2 regions of the Roseicyclus elongatus DSM 19469 genome follow, and region 1 is predicted to be linked to the other one. Evidence: riboswitches for the same ligand, from Rfam matches in the RefSeq annotation. Region 1 holds a riboswitch; the other holds the start of a gene.
What was found. Region 1 has a riboswitch for cobalamin ahead of cobN (cobaltochelatase subunit CobN). Riboswitches for the same ligand answer to the same signal wherever they lie in the genome.
Positions count from the first base shown of each region.

Region 2: another riboswitch for cobalamin. It lies ahead of ROSELON_RS04700 (TonB-dependent receptor plug domain-containing protein); the one in region 1 lies ahead of cobN (cobaltochelatase subunit CobN).

Region 1 covers NZ_CP004372.1:2,076,287-2,082,264, forward strand. The annotation lists gene ROSELON_RS10115 (DUF6925 family protein) at 1-148, opposite strand, end outside; partial or broken gene ROSELON_RS19195 (DUF1289 domain-containing protein) at 170-286, opposite strand; gene ROSELON_RS10120 (NnrS family protein) at 494-1,666, opposite strand; cobalamin riboswitch at 1,702-1,918, shown strand; partial or broken gene cobN (cobaltochelatase subunit CobN) at 2,339-5,640, shown strand; gene ROSELON_RS10130 (hypothetical protein) at 5,637-5,978, shown strand, end outside.
Region 2 covers NZ_CP004372.1:984,309-990,286, forward strand. The annotation lists gene ROSELON_RS04695 (hydantoinase B/oxoprolinase family protein) at 1-2,426, shown strand, start outside; cobalamin riboswitch at 2,503-2,693, shown strand; gene ROSELON_RS04700 (TonB-dependent receptor plug domain-containing protein) at 2,831-4,642, shown strand; gene ROSELON_RS04705 (ABC transporter substrate-binding protein) at 4,731-5,471, shown strand; gene ROSELON_RS04710 (FecCD family ABC transporter permease) at 5,468-5,978, shown strand, end outside.

The DNA of each region.
Region 1 (5,978 bases):
CGAAGGCTTCGTCCGGGGCGCGCAGAACCTCGGCCGCCGCGCCATGGACACCTGCCACGAAACTGCCCGAGGCGCTTGCAAAACGGGCCTCGACCTCGTCCAGCAGCTCATCGCCCTGCCAGTGAAGCCGTCGGACCGTCAGGCCCATCTCGGCCGCACGCCGCGGCAGAGCAGCCCAAACCGCAGCACGTTCGGCGTCGCTGGCGCGGCCCCATATGGCGATTTCGTCCAGCGTGCGGGCGCAGCCTATGCAGGCGCGTCCCGTGTCATCGATCACGCACACGCCGAGGCAGGGGCTGGCGGGGGGGCGGTCTGAGCGTTGCCGTCATGCGGGTGTGCCTCCTCTCGGGCGATCGGGGTTTCGGGCGGTCAGGCATCGCACCTTCGACCCGTCCAGGGCCGTGCCGATCCGCCATGCGCGCGTTCATGTAGGGCCCTAGGGCCGGTCTGCCACCATCGGACGCCACCATAGTGAAGCGTCTGCGGCGCGCAATCACCCTTGACGGCGTGACCCGCTGAAAACGGGGCGAGGCAATGGCCCGCTGAGATGCGGGGTCATGACCATGGCAAATCCCAGCCAGCCCAGGCACCACAACACGGCCGACAGGTCGATCAAGCCGGCCATGCGGGCCGGAACGGCGCACAGGATCAGCAGATAGACCGGCGCAATGCCGCCGCGCGCCTTCAGGCCCATTGGGGTTCGGTGGGCAAAGACCCGTGCGGCCAGCCCCATAAAATGACCGCCCATGGCACCGAGCACGAGGGCGTGTTGTGCCTCGGCGGGGGCAAGGGCCATGCCGCGCAGCGACAGCCCCCACAGGATCAGGCCCACCGGCACCCACAGGCAGGCAAGGGTCAGGATGGCCAGCAGCACGTCATCGCGGGCGGCGGACAGTGGCCATGTCGCGATATAGGCCAGCATCAGGACGCCGCCGGCCAAAAGCGCGACCGAGGCCGCAGAGATCGCGCCGCCAGCCAAAAGCGCCGCCGCCGCCAGGACGGCGGCCAGCGTCAGGCGACGCGGCAGGGCCGGCACCACGCGCACGGGCTGCCCCTCCGAACGGGCGGCATAGTCGAGGAAGGCCGGCACCATGCGTCCGCCGATATGGATCAGCATCGCGGCGAAGCCGAGCACGGCGATGGCCGGAAAGGCCGGGTGAAAACCGCCGGCCTCCATTACCAGGATCCACGCGCCGGAAATGACGCCCGCCAGACCGGACGCGGCCATGAAGACGGGTTGCCACCCCTTGCCCGCGCGCCGCGCCTCGAGCGCCAGAAGTGCTGCGACAAGCCAGAAGAACCCGGCCGAGGCAAGCGCGGCGATCCACCCCGGCACGTCCGGCGCCAGAAGGCCCGCGCGCGCGCCCGACCACAAAACGACCAGCGCCGCGATCGGGGCCCCCTGTATCGGGGCGCGGCCTGTCCAGCTGCTGACGGCACTGCACAGATACCCGGCGATGGCCGCCCCGCCGAAGCCAAAGGTCATCTCGTGGATATGCCACGACAGCGGGTCCGGCAGACCGGCCATCACCTCGGGCGCCCATTGCCACAAGGCGACCGCCCCGGCGGCCCAGAGCGCGGCAAGCAGGAACATGGGCCGGGCGGCCGCTGCAAGGACACCGCGTTGCGGCCATGTACGGTCGTGGTCCGCGTGGTCATGGCTCATGTCGGAGCCTCCGGATTGACAAGGTCACGTATTGTTTCGATACGTGATGGGCTGGTGCCTGCAGGTTTACGGGTGGAATGGGAATGCGACAGGGCTTCACAGCGGCCCGAGGCGCCCGCCCCCGCGACCGTGACCGGAGAGGGCGTTCACAAGCCACTGGTTCCGGGCCGGGGGACGGCAAGGCCAGGCGACTGGCCAAGGCCACCCCTCAGATGCGCAAGCCGGTGGACCTGCCAGCGCGAAGACTCAAACCGGGCGTGGTGCCCCGGTGTCGGACCGGGGGCCCAATCCGCCATTCCGCGCCTTGGGCCTGCGTCGACCTGACAGGATGGAGACCGCATGCCGCGCGCAGCATCACAGGTGGAGCTTCCGATCTGCACGCGCGGCCGACAAGGCGCCGTGGGCCCCATTGGTGACGGGACTGCCCCTCGCAGCCGCCAACATCACGACCGCAGGCATGATGTTTTCGCCACTGTGGTCTTCGACCGTCCCGAGTTGTCGAACCCGGGCACACCGATCGCGCGGGCGCGCCACCAGTGTGACAGGCCCCGGGCACCCGTGCCATGGCACCGCATCACGATCGCCGGGCCGAACCCTGTGGACCCTGCTGCGATGCGGGGTATCCTAGTGCCCGACGCACACGCCGCTGAGTAAGTCGAGGCACAGGCTCGCATGCATGTCATTTTCCGAGACGGCCACGGGCTCGAGGAAACCGGAACGCCGACCGATCTGGGGCAGACGCCCGCGGATCTGGGGTCTTGTCGTTTTCCGACAGTGACCTCGGAGCCTTCGCGGCGGGGTGGCACCGCGCGGGCGGTCCCGAGGGGCGGATGCCCGCGCTGCGCCTGGCCAATATCGCGGCGCTCAAGCATCCGCGCTCGGTCGATGCCTATGTCGAGCAGACGCTTCAGGGGGCGAAGGGCATCCTGATCCGCCTGATCGGGGGGGCGCCCTATTGGCCCTATGGTCTGCAAAGGGTCGAGGCGCTGGCCAGGCAGAAGGGGATCGCCCTGGCCGTTCTGCCCGCCGACGGGCGGCCCGATCCGCGGCTCGACGCGGTCTCGACTGTGCCGGTCTCGACGTTGCGGCGGCTGGCGTCGCTTTGCGACAGCGGCGGTGCGGTGGCGGCACAGGCGGCGCTGGCGCAGATGGCGCTTGCGGCGGGGCTTTATGCGGGGCCGGTACCGGGGGCCAAGACGCTGCCGCAAGTCGGCGCCTGGACGCCCGAGGACGGGGTGAGCTGCCCGGCGCCCGCCCGGTTCGACGATACCGCTCCCCTCGTTCTGGTGATCTTCTATCGCTCCTACCTGGTGGCGGCGGACCTTGCGCCGATCGAGGCGCTGTTCGCAGCGCTGCGCGCGCGCGGCTTTCGCGCGCTCGGCCTGTTTGCCCCGTCGCTCAAGGCGCCCGAGGCGCGGGTGTGGCTGGACAGGCAGATCGGGGCCCTGTGTCCCGCTGCCATCGTCAATGCCACCTCTTTTTCCGGCCGGGACGAGGGCGGGACTTCGCCGCTGGATGCCGCCGGCGTCCCGGTCTTTCAGGTTGCCCTGGCAACCTCGACCCGCGCGGCCTGGGCCGCAGCAGAAAGCGGCCTGTCGCCGGCCGATCTGGCGATGCATGTGGTGCTGCCCGAGATGGACGGGCGGCTCTTTGCCGGCGTCGCGTCCTTCAAGGAACCGGGTGCGCGCGATGCCCATCTGCAGTTTTCGCGTCATGTCCACATGCCCGAGGCGGGCCGCGTGGACGCGATTGCCGACCGGGTCGCGGCCTGGCATCGGCTGTCGATCATACCGCCCGCGGATCGGCGTGTGGCGCTGGTTCTGTCCACCTGTCCGGGGCGCGACTGGAACATGGCGCATGCGGCGGGGCTCGACGCGCTGGCATCGGCCGAGGCGATCCTGGACGACCTGTCCGAGACCGGATACCGCATCACCGAGGGGGCCGCGCTGAACACGGCGCTGAGCACCGGGCGCATCGCCTATCCGATGGCGACCTATCGCGCCGCATTATCCCTACTTCCCAAAGCATTGCGCGACGACCTTCAATCGGCCTGGGGCGCGCCCGAGGCAGACCCGGATGCCACGCCCGAGGGGTTTGCCTTTGCCGCTGTCCGGCGCGGCAATGCGCTGGTCCTGCTGCAACCGGACCCGATCGCGCCGGCACCGTGCGAAAACGACGATCGGGCCGGCGCGCAGGTGCCGCGCCATGCCTATGTGGCCTTTTTCCTTTGGCTGCGCACGCAGACCGATGCGGTCGTGCATATCGGAACGCATGGCGCGCTGGAATGGCTGGCGGGCAAGGCCGTCGCCCTGTCCGAGACTTGCTGGCCCGAGGCGCTGATCGGTGATCTGCCGGTGATCTACCCCTTCATCGTCAACGATCCCGGCGCGGCGGCGCAAGCCAAGCGGCGGATCGGGGCCGTGACCATCGGGCATGTCCCGCCCCCTCTCAAGGCGTCGGGCACGCCGCCGCGTTTGGCGCGTCTCGAGGCGTTGCTAAACGAGGTCCCGAGGGCCGACGAATTGCACCCGCGCACCTGTGAGCGGTTCATGTTCGACATTCGCAACGAGGCGCAAGCTCATGGTATTGAAAAAGATATTGGGATCACAGAAGCCTCTTGCCCAACCGAAGCCATCGCTCGCATCAATCGCTTCGTTCGCGACGTGACGGACAGCGAATTCGGGGACGGGCTGCATGTCTGGGGCCGCGCGCGGGCGGTTGCAGGCCCGTTCGACACCGCCGCCTCGGCCAAGGCCGAGCGTCAGGCGCTGCTGGACGCGCTATCGGGGCGGCGGATCGATTCCGGGCCGTCTGGCTCGCCCTATCGTGGCCGGGCGGATGTGCTGCCGACCGGGCGCAATCTCTACACCACTGATCCGCGCAGCGTGCCGTCGCGCGCCGCCTTTCGGCATGGTGTGGCGCTGGCCGAAGAGCTGATCCGCCGCCATCGGCAGGAAAACGGCGAATGGCCGCGGGCGCTGGTCGTCGATCTCGCAGGGGCGGCCACGATGCGCACGGCGGGCGAGGAGTTTGCCATGGCGCTGGCGCTTTTGGGGGTGCGGCCGGTCTGGGACGACGGGTCCGAGCGGGTCTCGGGGCTCGACATCATTCCCATTGCCGCGCTTGACCGCCCGCGTATCGATGTGACGCTGCGGGTCTCGGGCCTGTTCCGCGATGCCTTCCCAACGCTTTCGGCGCTGTTTCAGCAGGCGGTCCGCGCGCTGAGCCAGTGTGCTGAGGCACCCGACTGGACCCCCTATTCCGGCCGGGACGCGCCGCGTGTCTATGGCCCCGCACCGGGCAGGTTCGACCCGCTGATGGGGCCGTTGTTGGGCGATTTGTCCGAGCAGGGCCGGCACGCGGCGGGCGAGGCCTGGCTGGCGGCCTCGAGTTGGGCGCTTGATGGCGAGACGCAATGTCAAGACCTCGACGGCCTGAAGGCGCGCGTGGCGCAGGCTGATGCCTTCGTCCAACTTCAGGATCTGCCCGAAACCGACCTGTTGCTTGCCCCTGACTACGCCAGCCAAGGGGGCGGCTTTGCTGCTGCGCAGGGCCTGACCGGCGGTTCGGCGCGGCTCTACCATCTTGATACGACCGACCCGTCCCGCCCCCGCGCCCGGACACTGACCGAGGACATCGCCCGCCTGGTGCAGGCGCGGGCCGCGAACCCGGCCTGGATCGCGGGGATGCGCCGGCACGGGGCTCAGGGGGCCGCCGAGATCGCCGCGACGCTGGAAAACATGGCCGCTTTTGCGCATCTGGCGGGCGTTGTCGGGCCGCACCTGTTCGAATTATTCTGGGATGCCACTTTGGGCGACCCGGAGGTCACCGATTTTCTCGAGGGGGCGAATGCCGCCGCGCTGGCCGCGATGCGCGCGCGCTTTTCCCAGTTGCAAGCCGCCGGTTACGGGCCATCGCCCCGCAGAGCGATCCTGGCCGACGCGCAATCGCCCAGGCTGGAGACCGGAACATGAGCGCGCCCGCCATCCGCGGCTGGTGCCCCGGCGCACACCGGCCGATGGCCTCGGGCGATGGTCTGGTGGTGCGGGTGCGCCCGCCCAGGGGCGAGATCACGCCAAAGCAGGCGCGCGGCCTTGCCGATGCCGCTGACAGCTTTGGCAATGGGCTGATCGACCTGACGAACCGGGCCAACCTGCAACTGCGCGGGGTTCGGGCCGAGCAGCATGCCGCGCTGCTGGGGGCCCTCGGGCGGCTGGGTCTGCTCGATGCCGACCCCGTGGCCGAGGGGCGGATGAATATCGTCGCCGATCCCTTCAGGGCGGGCGGTGCGGACGACCCGCAAACCCGGATC
Region 2 (5,978 bases), 1.1 Mb from region 1:
ATCAACCGCTCGACGCCGCCGTGGTCCACGAGAAGTTCGCAGCGCTTGCCGCCGAGATCGGCGAGGGCCGCTCTCCCGAGGATGTCGCCGAAGGGTTCTTGCGCATCGCGGTCGAGAACATGGCCAACGCCATCAAGAAAATCAGTGTGCAGCGCGGCTATGACGTGACGAAATACGCGCTGGCGAGTTTCGGCGGTGCTGGCGGACAACATGCCTGCCTTGTGGCCGATGCCCTCGGGATGACGACCGTGATCCTGCACCCCTATGCCGGGGTCCTGTCCGCCTATGGAATGGGATTGGCCGATATCCGCGCGCTGCGCGAGACACAGTTCGACGCAGGGCTGGATCGTCTCAATCATGCACAACAGAGACTGGAGGAGCTGGCGCAGGACGCAGCGCGCGAAGTGGCGGCACAAGGGATCGCGCCCGACCGCATCCATGTCGAGCAGCGGGCGCATTTGCGCTATGCAGGCTCGCACCAATCGCTGGCCGTGCCGTTCGGCCCGAAAGAGACCCTGATCGAGGGCTTCGAGGCGGCGCATCATGGGCGATACGGGTTCACCGCAGCCGGACGCGACATCGTGTTCGAAATGCTCGAAGTCGAAGCCATTGGAACAACCGACGCGCCAGATGCCCCCGTGCCCGACGCCACCCAAGCGCCAGCGCCCTTGGATTTGTTGTCGGTTCATCTGTCTGGCGAAACCCTGCAGACGCCCCTCTACGCCCGCGACGCACTGCCAGTGGGGGCAAGAATATCGGGGCCTGCTGTCGTCAGCGAAGACACCGGCACGACCATGATCGAGCCCGGCTGGCAGGGTCGCATCGACGCGCTGGGGAACATGATCCTGGAGCGCAGGGAAAAGAAAGAAACCGAACGCGCCTTGGGAACCGAGGCCGACCCCGTGATGCTGGAGGTGTTCAATAACCTGTTCATGAATATCGCCGAGCAGATGGGCGCGACGCTGCAAAACACGGCCTATTCCGTGAACATCAAGGAACGGCTCGATTTCTCGTGCGCGCTGTTCGATGCGACCGGCAATCTGGTTGCGAACGCGCCGCATGTTCCCGTGCATCTGGGCTCGATGTCGGATGCGGTGCGCACGGTCGCGCGCCTGAACGCCGGCGCGATCGTGCCCGGTGATGCCTTCATGCTGAATGCGCCGTTCAACGGCGGCACCCACCTGCCCGATGTGACGGTCATAACGCCCGTGTTCGACACGGATGACACAACGATCCTGTTCTGGGTCGGCAGCCGTGGCCACCACGCCGATATCGGGGGCAAAACCCCCGGCTCCGCCCCACCCGATTCCACCCGGATCGAGGAAGAAGGCGTCGTGATCGACAATTTCAAGCTGGTCGAGGCGGGCCGCTTTCGTGCCGAAGACACTCGCGCGCTACTGGCCTCGGGGCGGTATCCGTGCCGCAATATCGACGATAACATGGCCGATCTCGAGGCGCAGATCGCCGCCAATGCCACCGGCATGCGCGAGGTACGGTCGATGATCGATACCTTTGGGTTAGAGACTGTTCTGGCCTATATGCGCCATGTGCAAGACAATGCCGAGGCCAGCGTGCGCCGCGTGATCGGATCGCTCAAGGATGGCAGTTGCACCTATCCGCTGGATGATGGCAGCGCGATCCATGTGAAGATCACCGTGGATCAGGGCGCAGGGCGCGCGGTGATCGATTTCACGGGAACCTCGCCTCAGCATCGCAATAACTACAATGCGCCCAAGGCCATTGCGACGGCGGCGGTGCTGTATGTGTTCCGTACGCTTGTGGGGCGCGACATCCCGCTCAACGAGGGGTGTCTGAAACCTCTGCGGACCGTCCTGCCCGAAGGCAGCATGATCAACCCCGTCCACCCCGCCGCCGTGATCGCCGGCAATACCGAGGTCAGCCAGGCCATCACCGAATGCCTGTATGGCGCGCTGGGCGTGATCGCCGGCAGCCAGGGCACGATGAACAACTTCGTCTGGGGCAACGACCGCATCCAGAATTACGAAACCATCGCGGGCGGCGCCGGGGCCGGGCCGGGTTTTGACGGGGCGTCCTGCGTACAGGTCCATATGACCAACACCCGCGCGACCGATCCCGAGGTGTTGGAAACACGGTTCCCCGTGCGGGTCGAGCGCATGGCGCATCGGCGTGGATCGGGCGGCGCGGGCGCCTGGCGGGGCGGCGAGGGGATGCACCGAACCCTTCGGTTTCTTGAACCGATGACCGTCACCATCCTGTCGTCGCATCGCAAGGTATCCGTGCCGGGCCGGGCGGGCGGCGGCGATGGGGCCGTCGGGGAAAACCGTGTCCTGCGGCGCGATGGGCGGCACGAGGACCTTGCCGGGAACGCGCGGGCCGAGCTGCAGATCGGCGACGCGATCGAGATGCTGACACCCGGCGGCGGTGGCTGGGGCGAACCCGGCTGACCCAAGCGCCTGTTGCATTTGCACAGCATGTGTCGCTTGCGGCGATCCAAACGCTTGTCAAAAAAATCTGACAGTCGTATCGAAGGGACGCTTTGGTCCGGGCGGCACAACCGTCCGGTGAAAAGGGAATGCGGTGAAATTCCGCAACTGCCCCCGCAACTGTAAGCGGTGAGCGTGATCGGCATATGCCACTGGGGCAACCCGGGAAGGCCCGATCCACGCCCAGACCCGCGAAGTCAGGAGACCTGCCAAAGCGATCACCCTGTCCTTGCGCGGGTGGCGCAGCGGGCAACGGACCCTTCCGTAGTGGTGACGTAACTGCACCGTCTGCGGGGGACATGCCTCCAACGACACATATCGAAAACGTCCGAGTACCGGGGGCCGGTATCGATGGAGGACTACACATGACGAAACGATTGGCCATGACGGCCGTCTGCGCGCTGGTTGCCGCGAATCCGGCGCTGGCGCAGGAAACCCTTTTCCAACTGGACGAGATCATCTTCTCGGCCGGCCTGACCGAGATCGAGGAAGACCGCACCGGCGTGACGGTCGATGTGCTGACGACCGAGGACTTGCGTTATGCCGGCGACATCCAGTTGTCGAACACGCTGGCGACGGTTCCGGGCCTGAGCGTCAGCCAGAACGGCCCGGTCGGCACCGCGACCACGGTGCGGATCCGGGGCCTCGATAGCGACTACATTCCCGTTTTCCTGAACGGCATCGACGTGACCGATCCGTCCTCGGCCCAGATGGGTTTCGATTTCGGCGTTCTCACGGGCGCAGCGGCCACGCGCGTCGAGATCCTCCGTGGCTCTCAGGGGGCGATCTATGGATCCGAGGCCATCGGCGGGGTGGTGAACATCACCACCGATCTCGCGCCCGAGGACCTCGGGACCGAGGTGACCATCAGCCTCGAGGCCGGCAGCTACGAGACGTATCTGGCAAGCCTCGGCATCGGGGCGCGCTTCGAACGCGGGACGCTGTCCTTCTCGGCGACCGAGCTTGTGACCGAAGGATTCTCGGCGGCCGACGAGAATGATGGCAATTCCGAAGAGGATGGTCACCAGTCCACCACCCTGATGCTGACGGGTGAATACGACGCCACCGACGCGCTGACACTGGGGTTCAGCGCCTTCTACATCGACAGCTTCAGCGAGATCGACGGGTTCCCCGCCCCGGCCTTCACGCTGGCGGACACGCAAGACGAGCAGGAAGACGAACGCTATGGCCTGCGCGCCTATGCCAATTTCGATGCGTTTGGCATCGAGCATGAAATCGCGGCCAGCGGGTCGCGCACCGAGCGGTATTATCCCGGCGGCTTCACCGAGGACTTTCGCGGCGACCGCGTGACCCTGTCCTATCTCGGCACGGCCAGCGTGCGCCAGGCCGATACGCTGACATTCGGCATCGATGTGACCGAGGAAGACTTCGAAGCCGGTGCTGATTCGGGCGATGTCGAGACGGCTGCGGTTTTTGCCGAATATGTCGCGGCGTTCGGCAGCGATTTCGACCTCTCGACCTCGCTGCGCTATGACGAACACTCCATTTTCGGCGGGCAGGCCACGGGCCGGATCGCGGCGGCTTGGCGCCCTGCCGAAGGCACGGTGGTGCGCGGATCGATCGCAACGGGGTTTCGCGCGCCGTCTCTGTTCGAGCTGTATTCCGGGTTCTTCGGCAATCCTGACCTCGAACCGGAACAGAGCCGCAGCATCGAGTTGGGCATCGAGCGGGAATTCGGTGACCTGACGCTGGGCGCGACCGTGTTCTACACCGAAATCGACGACCTGATCAGGTTCTCTGGCGGCGGCTATAACCAGGTACCTGGCACCAGCACGACGCAGGGCGTCGAACTGACCGCCGATTACATGCTGAGCGATGCGGTGACAGCCTTCGCCAACTACACCTACACCGAGGCCGAGGATCAGACGGGGGCACGCCTGCGGCGGGTGCCGCGCCACGATACCACGCTGGGGATCGCGGGCGAGTTCGGGCCCAATTGGTCGGGCAGCTTCAGCCTGCAAAATGTCGCGGATCGCGTCGATCCGGCCCCGATGGACGACTATGTTCTCGCCAATGGACAGATCGGCTACGGTATCACCGAAGAGGCCGAGATCTACCTGCGGATCGAGAACATCTTTGACGAAGAGTATCAGACCGCAACCGGCTACGGCACCAGCGACAGGGCATTCTACATTGGCCTGCGCTCGCGCTTCTGATCGGCTGAAGCATCTTCTGGTGGCAGTGGGGGTGACCCTCTCCGCCACCACATCGATATGGGCGGATGCCCCCGCCCGCGTCGTTTCCATGAACCTGTGCACCGATCAGTTCGCCATGCTGCTGGCCGCGCCGGGGCAACTGATCTCGGTCAGCGCGATCGCGACCGACCCGCTGATCTCGCCCATGTCGGATCGGGCGGCGGGCTATCCGCGCAACCATGGCGGCGCCGAGGAAATCTATCTTCTGAACCCCGATCTGGTCTTGGCCGGTGTCTATTCCGACCCCGCCACGGTCGCCATGCTGCGCAATCTCGGCATCCGGGTCGAACAGATCCAGGTCGCGCAAAGCCTGATCGACATTCCCGACCGCCTGCGAGAGGTGGCCGGCCATCTAGATCAGATGGACCGGGCCGAGAGCCTGATCGCCACTTTCGAGACGAATCTGGCCCGATTGACCGCAGAACCGGGCGGCCCGCGTGCCGCCTTCTATTATCCCAACGGATATACCGTCGGCACCGAGACGCTGTCGCATGACATTCTGACCACTGCGGGCTTTACCCATATCGCCGACGAGTTGGGGCGCAGCGCCTCGGGGCGTCTGGCGCTGGAGCTTCTGGCGATTGCCCAACCCGACCTCGTGATCGGCAGTACCCCCTATGCCGGGGCGTCCCGCTCGGAGGAGATCCTGCGCCATCCGGCGCTACAGGCCCTGATTGCCGCTGGCCGGGGTACGGTGAGCGGCCCCGACTGGGTCTGTGGCACGCCCCATGTCATCGATGCGCTGGTCGATCTGACCGTGATCCGCCGCGCGATGGAGGGCGGGGAATGACGCACTCTGCCCTGATTTCGGCGCTCATGGCCCTGGTCGCGGTCCTGTTCGTGCTGTCGCTGCTGATCGGTCCGGCGGGGTTCGGGCCGGGCGACTCGCTCAGGGCGCTTGTCGCGGGACAAGGCGACGCCGTGACCCTCGTGATGCGCGAAATCCGCCTGCCGCGCGCCATTCTGGCGGTGATGGTGGGCGTCTCGCTGGGCCTGTCTGGGGCCGCGCTTCAGGGATATCTTCGCAACCCGCTGGCCGAACCGGGGCTGATCGGCGTGTCGGGCTCGGCCGCACTGGGCGCGGTGATCGCGCTGCAAACCGGATTTGCGGCGTTATTTGCGCTCGCCCTGCCCTTTGCGGCGCTGACCGGGGCGATGGTCGCGGTTCTGCTCATCCTGCTGCTGGCCGGGCCACGGGGCGGGTCGATCACCCTGATCCTCGCCGGGATCGCGATTTCCGCGCTGGCCGGGGCCTTGACCTCGCTGGCGCTGAACCTCTCCCCCAACCCCTTCGCCG